Regions from separate parts of the Mycobacterium kokjensenii genome, predicted to be linked through region 1. Evidence: riboswitches for the same ligand, from Rfam matches in the RefSeq annotation. Region 1 holds a riboswitch; the other holds the start of a gene.
What was found. A riboswitch is a leader RNA that binds a small molecule or an ion and turns the genes downstream of it on or off. The one in region 1 is predicted to bind S-adenosylmethionine.
Positions count from the first base shown of each region.

Region 1 (6,494 bases):
AACCCCACCACCAACGGGGCGCGCTGCCCGTAAGTAGGTAGCGAACGAGGCTTGCTTGTGCAACATGTGATCGTGATCCTCGCCATGGCGGCGTGTCTGGTGGGTTCCAGCCGTTGTAAAAGCAGTAGTACGGATGCACTTCGTGCCCGGGTCGCGCCAACGCATCATGGCCCTTAGCGGCTTCCGCTAGCAGATTCTTCATCTGTTGCCCCGTTGAGTGAGGATGCAGAAGCTCGCTATAGCGTGGAGTGTCGTTCTGCGTTTCGGGTTTCGGGTTTCGCCTGGAACCGCAGGCATCGCCACCGCGTCCCTCCGCCGATCCACCATTCCCAGTCGGCTCCAGTAGTCGCTTCCTCCTTGCGGGTGAATTGGTACTGCGGGACTCCTTTCTGGTTCGCGTCTGTGCCGCGCAGCAATTTTTTGGTGAGGAACTCTTCATCGAGGACCGATGAGCCAGGTATGCGAGGTCCCCACTCTTTCTGGCGTTCAGACCAGGTTTGCATCCCAAACGTGTCGCACGCTTCGGCTGTCTTGATCAACCGACTCAACATCTCAATGCGTTGCATCTCGACACTCGCTTCTGCATTCCAGCATTCTGGCAGCCGCGGCGCAGAATCTCTACATCGTGGATCCAGCCGTCGCCGAAGTCATAGTGGTATTCGAAGCCGGGCGCCAGGTCTGCCAGCCGGGCACCGGCCTCGTCACGCATATCTTCGGGCCACACCTTCTTCGTCGGGGATCACCATGCCGTACGTGGCGTCGGCGGTGACGAATTGGTGCAGGTGCGAGTCCGTCCAGCCGATGCCGGCCTGCAGCAGATCGTGTAGCTCGGGCAAGGTGGCCGTCGACGGCACGTCGAACACCCGGAGCACCTTCGGCTCGACGTCGCGCAGCACCACCTGCAGCCGAGCGGTGATCACACTGCAGCCATCGCTCCCGGTGCCGCACAGCACTTCTTGTATTTGCGTCCCGAACCGCACCAGCACGGATAGTTCCGGCCCGGCGGCCAGGCGATCAGCGAGGCGGCATCGGTGATCGCCAGGTGCTCGGCGTATCCGATACGTGACTCAGCGGAGTCGGGGTCCCGGTCAGCTTCGGCACACCAGGCGGTGAACGCCGCCACCGACACCGGCGCGATCACCAGGGTGGGAAATCCCGCTTCGGACAGCTCCTCGAGCCGCTGCTGCAGCGCGACGCAGTACGTCGAATGGGGTAGCGGCCCCGCCGATTCGGCCATCAACTCGGTGGCCGCAAACTCCGGCCATGCCGCCAGTGCGTCGTCGTAGTCGCCGGTCGGCAGCCAGGCGAGCACCATCTTGTCGAACGGGTCGATCGGGGAGTCCTCCGCCGGCATCGGCCACTCCGGATGGTCCTGCTCGAGCGCGTCGAGAAACTCCTCCGCCTGCTGCTGCAACTCGTCGGCGGACTGGCCGAGGTGTTCCAGACTCTCCTGGCGCAGTTCGTACAGCTGGTCGGCTGCGCCCTCGGGGTCACCGGTGGCCAGCGCCAGTTGCAGGCCCTTGGTCAACCAGTCCAGTGCGGTGACGTGGTCACCGGTCTCGGCGTACTCCAGCCCGGCATTGTTGTACAGCCATACGTCATCGGGGGTATCGGCGAGCACTGCCGCCCAGATCGGCTCGGCTTCGGCGATGCGGCCGGTGCGCATCAGGATCTCCGCGCGCAGGCACCGTGCGTCGGGTGTCAGTTCCAACCCGGTCTCGACGGCCCGGTCGGCGGCCACCAGCGCGTCGTCGTAGCGGTCCAACGCCTGGTATTCCTCGCTGAGGTACAGGTACAGCTCGCCGAGCTCGAAATGCTTCGCGGCGCGCTTGTCGGTGTGGCAGGCCTGAACCGCCTGTTCCAAGGCGGTGACGAAACGTTGGTTGTCGCGGGGTTCGGCGGTCGCCGCGTCAAACAGTTCCTGTTCCAGCTGCGCCCATGGATTCGCCATGGCCGTCATCCTGCCGTATGGGGGTGGGCGCCGCCGCCTACCGCCCCTGATCGCGCTGCGGCGCCCACCCGACATAGGTCAGATACAGCCCGATCAGGGCGAACAGCACGTAGGCGGCGCGCGCCCAGCCCTCGGCGTGCATGGCGATGTTGGCAGTCGACATCCCGGCGTCGGGGAACACACTCAACGCGAACCCCTTCAGGGCGGTGATCCAGCCCGTCACCGAGACGAAGAGCGCCGCCGGGCCCCGCCAGTACGGGTGAAACGCGACCACGACCAGACCGGCCAGCAGCGTGAACGCCCCGGCGACCCACAGCAACAACGGATCGGTGCCGGACTCCGAGGCGCGCTCCCAGACCTGCGGGGCACGGAAGATCGCCGAGGCGGTGAGGATCACCAGTAACGGGCCGAGCACGCGCGCGAACATCCGGGTGCGGTCCTGCACGGCGGTGGTGGGAGATAGAACCGAGGTAGCCATTGTTCTGCCCTCCTAGGGTTATCTCCCCAGGTTACGAGCGTTATCTCCGCACCGCTATCGGCGGCGCCGACACGTTATCAGCCCGATACCCGCCCGGTGCTGGTGTCCAACGTCAGATCCCACGCCGCCAACCACGGCGTAATGGTCTGGGCGATCGAGAACGGGTGCGGGTCTTCGCACTTGGGTTCCGAGTAAGTGCCGTCGGAGACCGCGATATAGATGCCGACCGCCTCGGCGGTACCGTCCTCGCGCAGCCGGTAGGTGGGCCCACCGGAATCCCCGCAGGTGCCGCCGGCCTCGAAGCGGACCTTGTTGGCCTCGCTGGCCACCACCGGCCCGCATACCGGACCTCCGCTGCGGATCCCGTAGTGACACAGCACATCACCGACGTCGACGTGCTCGGCGACACCGACCACCGGATGTCCGTCGACCATCGAGGTCAACGGGATCTTGCCCGGATCGTCGATGCTGATCAGCCCGATGTCGTAGTCGTCCCAGGTGCTGCCGTCGTGCACGGTCTCGGTGAACGCGCCGATGGTGCGAAACGCCCATACCCCGCCGTGGCGGATGTCGACCTGTCCGGCACCGCCGTCGGGGTTGCAGTGCCCGGCGGTCAGCAGCGCGGGCCGGTCATCACGGGTGCGCACCAGGAACCCGGCGGTGCAGATCTTGGTCTCCGGTTGGCCGTCGGAGACGACGCTGATGCCGATACCGGGCCCGATCGCGTCCGCCGAGGGGATGGTCGCCTGGGAATGCATCGGGTGGGTGCGATTGACGTGCACCAGGCCGGCGAAGATCGCGGCCACCACCACGGCGATCCCGATCCGCCACGCCACGGTCTTGGCGGTCTGCCAGCGGCTTCCTCCGGTCACCGTCGTCAGGGTAGCGGCCCGCTCAGATCCCGCTGATGCCGAGCAGCGCTTGGATTACCTGGACGCAGAGGATGGGGACCAGTAACACGATCATGATGATCCACAGCGAGAGCAGTACCTTCCAGACGATCACGTGGACCCACGCCATCGCGATGTAGAGGCCCATGATCGCGTTTGCGTATCTGGCCAGCAGGAAGCTGATCCGGTCGCGGAGTTTCTTCAGCACGTGATTGCTCCTTTCTGAACAGCGGACAACGGGCCGCGAGCGGCGGCGGAGGTTCGCTACCGCAGTGGGCGAGGCCGGCGGAGGCGCGGGGAGACAGCCGTCGCTGCGCATGTCGTGCCGTTCTGGTTTCGCCACGTTCGGGCGGACACCGCTTGCACACCCGGTCGGTGTGCCGGCTCTTCCCCTGGGGCACCGTGCGGTGGGGCGCGGTTGCCGTGACAGCGGGCCAGGTACCCGATCTGCTGTCCTCTCTTGAGCCACTTACATGATAGATCGGGGGTACGACACGTTCCGGTGTCGACGGATCAGGCTGGGGCAGTAGGTGATCCGACCCGGTCGTCTGCTCGTCGGCGGCCTCCGGTATACTGAATCTGCTTCACGAGTTGCCGTCGACAAGCTCCGACTGGATGGCACGCCAACCCCACGCTCGTGGGTGGCTCGGATGACGAAGCGGCCGACACCGACCGGTGTCCGGCAAGAGCGCCTCTTCGATGAGGCCCGGGCATTCAGGAGTAATGCAATGGGCAACACCAGATCTACGCCTTTGACCACGATTCGACGTGACCGCGCCCGCGGCGGCCTGCTCGGCGCCGCAGCAGGCGAGGCGCTGGCCGCCGCGAACGGTGGGGCGTGGGCAGGCGGCACGGCCAGGGTGATTCCGGTCGCCGAGTTGCTAGCGGCTGGCGCGGACGTGCGCGAGAAAGGAACTCGCGAACGCATTGCCGCGCGCTGGGATTGGTGGCGAGGATCCGCCGGCGGCGGGGATCGGACCACTTCGGTGATACCGGCCGCGCCGGCGGCATTGGCTTGCCTCGGCGACGCCGCCGAACTTGCCGGCGTGGTCCGGCCGATTGCCGCACTGATCCAGCACGATCCCGACGTCTCCGACTCCGCGGTGCTGTGGTGCGCCGCGATTCGCCATGCGATTCTGACCAGAGAACTCGATATCCGGGCGGGCCTGCAACTACTGGAATCATCCCGACAACGGTTGTGGTCGAACCGATTCGATGAAGCCGAACGCCATGACCCGTCGGCGTGCGCCGCGAACGGTGAGAGCCGGGGTGCGTTGCCGCGCGCGTTGTCGACGATCGTGCACACCCCGATCCCCGACGATGATCCCGCCAACGGGGTGTTCCGCGTCGATCACCTGCGGAACGCGGTGCAGGCGGCGGTGCGTGACGGCGCATCGACTGAGGAGGCCGCGATCATCGGCGGTCTGCTCGGTGCGGTCTACGGTGCCTCGGCGGTCCCCGGAGACTGGCGGCTGACGCTGCGCGGCTGGCCCGGCATACGTGCCCACAGCCTGGACGCCTTGGCCGACACGATCATCGGGTGGGCGGGAGCCGAGCGGCGGAACGACACCTCGGTGAACAAGGTTCAGCTGGAAGGGAGCCGGCATCCCCACGACGATGACCTCTGGATCGGCGGCGTCAGCCCGTATGCGCGGGTGACATCGCTTCTGCGCCCGGGCCTCGACGTGGTGGTGACCTTGTCCGAAGCGGGTGACCCCGATCCGTGCTACGGAGTCATCACGCTCGACGTGCGACCGGCGGATTTCGGTGGTGACACCGTCAACGTGGATTTCGGGCTACTCGATACGGTGCGTGTCCTCGAACGCCTTCGGGCCGACGGCCGGGCCGTGTTCGTGCACGCACTGCTCGGCACCGGCCATGCGGTAGCCGTCGGCGCGTTGTACGGGGCACGCCGGCGAGGCATCGGGATCGAAGACGCACTTCGCGACGTGGTCGAGGCGTTGCGGCGCCCCGTCGATCTGGACGACGAGGTACGCGCGGCACTGTATCGCCTGGCGGGTGCGGCATGAGCCGAGGACCAGAGCGACTGCAACCCGCCATTCGGTTCTCAAAGCACGCCCCGAACACCTGGGGCCCGTACTGGGATGCGATCTTCGGCTGGGAAGCCGGTACCGAGCGACTGGTGACGGGCTTTACCCAGTGGAAACTCTCGTCGACCGCGGTAAACGTTGCCCGCGGCTACTGGAATCGTCGCGAATACCACCGCCTGACATACGAATCCGTCTACGGACCGGATCCGGAGCACTGGCCGTCCCAGCATCCCGGCGTCGTGCTGGGCGATCGTCCTGGATGCCTGCGGTGCCACTACCTGGGGCCGCGTACCGCGCCGCCTGACGCACTCGACTTAGTGTGGCGCCACGAAGCCTCCGGCGGCGAGATCCGCGACGGGGCCAGAAGACATGTCGGTACCGACTGAAACAATCCAGAGGCAGGAGAAAGGGAGGTCCTCAGTGGCAGATTCCACCGTGCAGGGCTACGACATCATCGGCGACGTCCACGGCTGCGCCGACGACCTCGAAGCGCTTCTGACCCGACTGGATTACCGGAAAGCCTCCGGCGCAGGCGAATACCGGCATCCGGAACGGCAGGTGATCTTCGTCGGTGACCTGATCGACCGCGGCCCCGGACAGCTGCGCGTGCTGGAAATCGCCAAAGCCATGGTGGAGGCCGGCAGCGCCCAGATCGTCATGGGCAACCACGAATTCAACGCGCTGGCCTACCACACCGAATGGCCGGAAGGTAGTGGGAAGTATCGGCGTCCGCACGATGATCCGGACCACCCGAAGTCCGAACAGAACGCCCGGCAGCACCGGGCCTTCCTCGACCAGCTGACCGCGAAGCAGCAGCGTCACTACCTGGACTGGTTTGCCACCATGCCGCTCTGGCTCGACTTGGCCGGCCTGCGGGTGGTGCACGCCTGTTGGCACGACGAGTCGATCACCGACGTGCTGCAGCACTGCGGAACCGACGTGCCCTTCGGCGAGACCGCACACTTGGTGGACGCCACCGACGAAGATCATCGGCTGTACCGCGCAATCGAGAACCTGCTCAAAGGCCCGGAGATCAGCCTGGTCGAACACGGCCAGCCCCCCTACGTGGACAAGGGCGGCGACGTTCGCCGTCGGGCACGCATCCGGTGGTGGGACAGTGAAGC
Region 1 is NZ_OY726394.1:602,969-609,462, forward strand. Features, by position in the region: gene RCP38_RS02785 (hypothetical protein) at 545-709, opposite strand; gene RCP38_RS02790 (IS1096 element passenger TnpR family protein) at 702-920, opposite strand; gene RCP38_RS02795 (tetratricopeptide repeat protein) at 917-1,951, opposite strand; gene RCP38_RS02800 (hypothetical protein) at 1,989-2,429, opposite strand; gene RCP38_RS02805 (chymotrypsin family serine protease) at 2,507-3,301, opposite strand; gene RCP38_RS02810 (hypothetical protein) at 3,324-3,527, opposite strand; SAM riboswitch class IV at 3,671-3,785, opposite strand; SAM riboswitch class IV at 3,902-4,014, shown strand; gene RCP38_RS02815 (ADP-ribosylglycohydrolase family protein) at 4,048-5,349, shown strand; gene RCP38_RS02820 (hypothetical protein) at 5,346-5,756, shown strand; gene RCP38_RS02825 (metallophosphoesterase) at 5,791-6,494, shown strand, end outside.

Region 2 (6,494 bases), 1.8 Mb from region 1:
GAATGGATCTCGGGAGGAGACGCCATCCAGATCGGCGCGGTCATGACGTGCGAATCATCGCACGTCATGACCGGTCAGCGTCGGTTTTTCAGTCCGCTGCGCCGATCGCGGAATTGAAGGTCGCGCTGGGCCGCATCACCGCCGACGTCTTGTCGCGGTCCGGTGCGTAGTAGCCGCCGATGTCCACCGACTTGCCCTGGACCTCGGCCAGCTCCGAGACGATGACGTCCTCGTTCTTGCCCAGCGCATCGGCCAGCCCGGCGAAGTGCTCGGCCAGCGCGGTGTCCTCGGTCTGCGCGGCCAGTTCCTCGGCCCAGTACTTCGCGAGGTAGAACTGGCTGCCCCGGTTGTCGAGCTCACCGGTCTTGCGCGACGGGTTCTTGTTGGCGTCGAGCAGCTTGCCGATCGCCGCGTCCAGCGTGGACCCGAGGATCTTGGCTGCGGTGTTGCCGGTCTTGGCGCCCAGGTCGTCGAAGCAGGCTCCCAGCGCGAGGAATTCGCCGAGCGAGTCCCAGCGCAGGTGGTTCTCCTCCACCAGCTGCTTGACGTGCTTGGGCGCCGAACCGCCGGCACCCGTCTCGTACATACCGCCGCCGGCCATCAACGGCACGATCGACAGCATCTTGGCGCTGGTGCCCAGTTCCAGGATCGGGAACAGGTCGGTGAGGTAGTCGCGCAGGATGTTGCCGGTCGCGGCGATGGTGTCCTGACCGCGGATCACCCGCTCCAGCGAGTACCGCATGGCCCAGACCTGCGGCAGGATGGTGATCTCCAGGCCCTCGGTGTCGTGATCGGCGAGGTACTTCTTGACCTTCTTGCGCAGCTCGTTCTCGTGCGGACGCTCGTCGTCGAGCCAGAACACCACCGGCATGCCCGAGACCCGCGCGCGATTGACGGCCAGCTTCACCCAGTCGCGGATCGGCGCGTCGCGCACCACCGGCATCCGCCAGATGTCACCGGCTTCGACGTTCTGGCTCAGCAGCACCTCCCCGGTGGCCAGGTCCACGATGTCGGCGACACCGTCCTCGGGGATCTCGAACGTCTTGTCGTGGCTGCCGTACTCCTCGGCCTTCTGTGCCATCAGGCCGACGTTGGGGACGGTGCCCATGGTGGCCGGGTCGAACTGCCCGTTGGTCTTGCAGAAGTTGATGATCTCCTGGTAGATCCGCGCGAACGTCGACTCGGGGTTGACCGCCTTGGTGTCCTTCTGGCGGCCGTCGGCGCCGTACATCTTGCCGCCGGCACGGATCATCGCCGGCATCGACGCGTCGACGATCACGTCCGACGGCGAGTGGAAGTTGGAGATGCCGTTGGCCGAGTCCACCATCGCCAGCTCGGGACGGTGCTCGTGGCAGGCGTGCAGGTCTTCGATGACCTCTTCACGCTTGGACGCCGGCAGCGTCTCGATCTTGCCGTAGAGGTCGGACAGACCGTTGTTGACGTTGACGCCCAACTCGTCGAAGAGTTCCTGGTGCTTGGCGAACGCGTCCTTGTAGAAGACCTTGATGGCGTGGCCGAACACGATGGGGTGACTGACCTTCATCATGGTGGCCTTGACGTGCAGCGAGAACATCACCCCGGTTTTGCGGGCGTCCTCCATCTGCTCCTCGTAGAACTCGCGCAGCGCCTTGACGCTCATGAACATCGAGTCGATGACGTCGCCGTCGAGCAGCGCCACCTTCTCCTTGAGGACGATCGTCTTGCCGCTGCGGGTCTTCAGCTCCATCTTGACGTCGCGATCGCGGTCGAGAGTCATCGACTTCTCGCCGTGGTAGAAGTCGCCGTGGCGCATCGTGGCCACGTGCGTGCGCGACGCCATCGACCACGCACCCATGCTGTGCGGGTGCTTACGCGCATACTCCTTGACCGCCTTGGGCGCACGACGGTCCGAGTTCCCTTCCCGCAGAACAGGGTTCACCGCGCTACCCAGGCACTTGGCGTAACGGTCGCGGATGTCCTTTTCCTGCTCGGTCTTCGGGTCCTCCGGGTAGTCGGGAACCTTGAACCCCTTGTCCTGCAGCTCCTTGATGGCGGCGACCAACTGCGGCACCGACGCACTGATGTTGGGCAGCTTGATGATGGTGGTGTCCGACAGTTGCGTGAGCCGACCCAGTTCGGCGAGGTTGTCGGGGACCCGCTGCGACTCGGTCAGGTAGTCGGGGAACGCGGCCAGGATGCGGGCCGCCACGGAGATGTCGCTGGGCGTGACGTCGATACCCGCGGGGCCGGTGAAGGCCTGCACGATCGGCAGGAAGGAGTACGTCGCCAGCAGCGGCGCCTCGTCGGTCAACGTGTAGATGATGGTCGGCTTGTCGGCGCACATGGCTGTTCTCCCGGCGTCAGGTTCTGAAACGAACGTTTTGTGCTGCGTGGTACACAGCCGCATCAGTATCGCGTACCTCACCCGCGCACCCGCCGCCGGTGAGCCTGTGGCGACGGTCCCGAAAGATGCGATAGGCTTCCTGACGGTCATGAGTGTCAGCGCGAAGCCCCGGCTTGCTGGCCGGCAACCCTCCAACCGCGGTGGGGTGCCCCGGGTGATGACCGGGTTGAGTAGCCACCTATCGGCTACGCGGCAAGCGCGGGTCCGCCACAACGGGCCCCCCGAGTAGAACAGGGGAACCTGATGCGTGCCTCATTGCGGCCGCTCGTCGGTGGCTGTTGTCGCTGAACCCACGTGATATTCCAGCGACAACCACTACCGAGGAAGCCTTTACCCACATGACCGCCGAGAACACCTCCGACCCGACGGCACGCTGGTCCTTCGAGACGAAGCAGGTCCACGCCGGGCAGACCCCCGACGCCGCGACCAACTCCCGCGCGCTGCCGATCTACCAGACCACCTCCTACACGTTCGACAACACCGATCACGCGGCCAAGCTGTTCGGCCTGGAGGTTCCGGGCAACATCTACACCCGGATCATGAACCCGACCAACGATGTCGTCGAGCAGCGCATCGCCGCCCTCGAGGGTGGGGTCGCGGCGTTGCTGCTGGCATCCGGTTCCGCTGCGGCGACGTACGCGATCCTCAACCTCGCCGGCACCGGTGACCACATCGTGTCCAGCCCGCGCCTCTACGGCGGCACCTACAACATGCTGCACTACTCGCTGACCAAACTGGGCATCGAGACCACCTTCGTCGAAGACCCCGATGACCTGGAGTCGTGGCGGGCGGCGGTGCGACCGAACACCAAGGCGTTCTTCGCCGAGACGATCTCCAACCCGAAGATCGACGTGCTGGACATCCCGGGTGTGTCGGGAGTGGCCCACGACAACGGCATCCCGCTGATCGTCGACAACACCGTCGCCACCCCCTACCTGATCCAGCCGCTGGCCCACGGCGCCGACATCGTGGTGCACTCGGCCACCAAGTACCTGGGCGGGCACGGCTCGACGATCGCGGGCGTGATCGTCGACGGCGGGAACTTCGATTGGACCCAGGGCCGCCACCCGGGCTTCACCACCCCCGACCCGAGCTACCACGGGGCGGTCTTCGCCGACCTGGGCGCACCGGCGTTCGCGTTGAAGGCCCGCGTGCAGTTGCTGCGCGACCTGGGTGCGGCCGTCTCGCCGTTCAACGCCTTCCTGATCGCCCAGGGCCTGGAGACGTTGAGCCTGCGGGTGGAGCGGCACGTCGCCAACGCCCAGCGGGTCGCGGAGTTCCTGGAAGCCCGCGAGGACGTGCTCAGCGTCAACTACGCCGGGCTGCCCAGTTCGCCCTGGCACGGCCTGGCCAAGCAACTGGCGCCCAAGGGCGTCGGCGGGGTGCTGTCCTTCGAGCTCGCCGGCGGTATCGAGGCGGGCCGGGCGTTCGTCGACGCACTGCAGCTGCACAGCCACGTCGCCAACATCGGTGACGTGCGGTCGCTGGTGATCCACCCGGCCTCGACGACACACGGCCAGCTCAGCGCCGAAGAGCAGCTGGCCAGCGGCGTCACCCCGGGCCTGGTGCGGCTCGCGGTCGGCATCGAGGGCATCGACGACATCCTGGCGGACCTGGAGCTCGGCTTCGCCGCGGCCGCGGCCAAGCTCGGCGACTCGTCGGCGCTGGCGGCTCGTTGAGGCGAGTCCCGGTGACGATCTCCGACGTATCCAGGCAGGCGCTGCCCGCCGTGGGAGAGACCGGCGTGGTCGGCATCGGGCCGCTGGTGTTGGAGAGCGGCGCGGTACTCGACGACGTACACATCGCGGTGCAGCGCTGGGGCGAGTTGTCGCCCCGGCGCGACAACGTCGTCATGGTGCTGCACGCACTCACCGGGGACTCCCATGTCGCCGGTCCCGCCGGCCCCGGGCATCCGACCCCGGGCTGGTGGGACGGGATCATCGGGCCCGGCGCCCCGATCGACACCGACCGCTGGTGCGCGGTGGCCACCAACGCCCTGGGCGGCTGCTGCGGCTCCACCGGCCCGGCATCGCTGGCCCGCGACGGCAAGCCGTGGGGCTCGCGGTTTCCGGCGATCTCGATTCGCGACCAGGTGGAAGCCGACATCGCCGCGCTGGCCGCACTCGGTATCACCGAGGTGGCCGCGGTGCTGGGCGGCTCGATGGGGGGCGCCAGGGGCCTGGAGTGGATGGTCGGCCACCCCGACCGGGTCGGCGCCGGGCTGCTGCTGGCCGTCGGCGCCCGCGCGACCGCCGACCAGATCGGCACCCAGAGCACGCAGGTCGCGGCCATCAAAGCCGACCCGAACTGGCAGGGCGGCGACTATCACGGCACCGGCCGTCACCCCGACGCCGGGTTGGCGCTGGCCCGGCGCATCGCGCACCTGACCTACCGGGGCGAGACCGAACTGGACCGCCGGTTCGCCAACGACTCCCAGGACGGCGAGGATCCGGCCGCCGGGGGCCGCTACGCCGTGGAGAGCTACCTGCAGCATCACGGCGACAAGCTGGTGTCGAGGTTCGATGCCGGCAGCTACGTAGCCCTGACCGACGCGCTGTCCGGCTTCGATGTCGGGCGCGGCCGCGGCGGGGTCGCCGCGGCGCTACAGGGCTGCCCGGTGCCCGCGGTGGTCGCCGGAATCACCTCCGACCGGCTCTACCCGCTGCGGCTGCAGGCGGAACTGGCCGAGTCGCTGCCGGGCTGTGCGGGGCTGGACGTCATCGACTCGGTGAACGGGCACGACGGCTTCCTGTTGGAGACCGAGCCGGTCGGCGAGCTGATCCGCAGGACGCTCGCCCTGGCCGAAAGCGCGCAGCGGCGATGAGCCCGGCCGGGCAGGGACGCCGCGACCGCTCGCTGTCGTTCGGCTCGCAGGCCGCCGCCTACGAACGGGGCCGGCCGTCCTATCCCCCGGACGCCATCGACTGGCTGTTGCCGCCGGGGGCCCGCGATGTCCTCGACCTGGGCGCCGGCACCGGCAAGCTCACCGCACGCCTGGTGGAGCGGGGCCTGGACGTGGTGGCCGTGGATCCGATCGCGGAAATGCTCGAAGTGCTGGCCACCGCGTTGCCCGGCACCCCGGCGCTGCTCGGTTCCGCCGAACAGATCCCCCTGCCGGACAACAGTGTCGACGCGGTCCTGGTGGCCCAGGCCTGGCATTGGTTCGATGCCACCCGGGCCATCCCCGAGCTGGTGCGGGTACTGCGCCCGGGCGGTCGGCTGGGCTTGGTCTGGAACACCCGCGACGAACGTCTGGGCTGGGTCAAGGAACTCGGCAACATCATCGGCCGCGAGGACGCCCGTGACGTGGTGGAGGCCGGTGTGCACCTGCCCGCGCCGTTCGGCGAGATCGAGAGCCACCAGGTGGAGTGGACCAATTATCTGACGCCGCAGGCACTGCTCGACCTGGTCGCCTCGCGTAGTTACTGCATCACCTCGCCGGACGCGGTGCGCACCAAGACGCTGGACCGGGTCCGCACACTGCTGGCCACCCATCCCGCACTGGCCGGCGCGGCGGGACTGTCGATGCCCTACGTCACCGTGTGCATGCGGGCCACGTTGAGCTGAGGGCCGCGTTCCCCGCGGACGAGCGTGCGCGGTTGTACAGAATTCACGGCGCGTCGCCGTGCAGACCCGCACGCTCACCGCACATCGGGCCGGCCGGCGGGGCTTAGGCGCTGAACAGGTCGGTGAAGTCGCCCACGATCGACTGCAGCGCCGCGCCGACGCTCAACAACTGGAACCCGATCGCGGTGGTCACCAACCCGACGTCGGCGGCGATGGGCAGCCCGATCGCGTTCACCAGATTGGTCAGCAGGTCGTCGTCGCCCATCAGCGAGTCGAAGAAGACGCTCACGTTGTAGGCGGGCATGGTGGTCAGCAGGGCGTTGATGATGTCGGCCGTCGGCAGCAGCACCGAATACATCGTGGCGGCCGCACCGGAGATCGTGTTGACGACGTCGAGGAGGCTGGGCAACGCGAAGTCGGTCAGCGAACCGGCCGCCTCGGAGACGTCGCCGAACGACAGGTGCCCGAGGTCGTAGATGAAGGCGTTGACCCCGTGCTGCAGTCCCTGCCCCAGTGAGGTCAGCAGCTCCATCACATCGATGTC
Region 2 is NZ_OY726394.1:3,122,648-3,129,141, forward strand. Features, by position in the region: gene RCP38_RS14640 (PPE family protein) at 1-44, opposite strand, end outside; gene RCP38_RS14645 (NADP-dependent isocitrate dehydrogenase) at 89-2,323, opposite strand; SAM riboswitch class IV at 2,468-2,588, shown strand; gene RCP38_RS14650 (bifunctional o-acetylhomoserine/o-acetylserine sulfhydrylase) at 2,722-4,062, shown strand; gene metX (homoserine O-acetyltransferase MetX) at 4,074-5,207, shown strand; gene RCP38_RS14660 (class I SAM-dependent methyltransferase) at 5,204-5,950, shown strand; gene RCP38_RS14665 (PE-PPE domain-containing protein) at 6,054-6,494, opposite strand, start outside.
Region 2: linked by a shared signal. The riboswitch ahead of RCP38_RS14650 (bifunctional o-acetylhomoserine/o-acetylserine sulfhydrylase) and the one ahead of RCP38_RS02810 (hypothetical protein) in region 1 are both predicted to bind S-adenosylmethionine.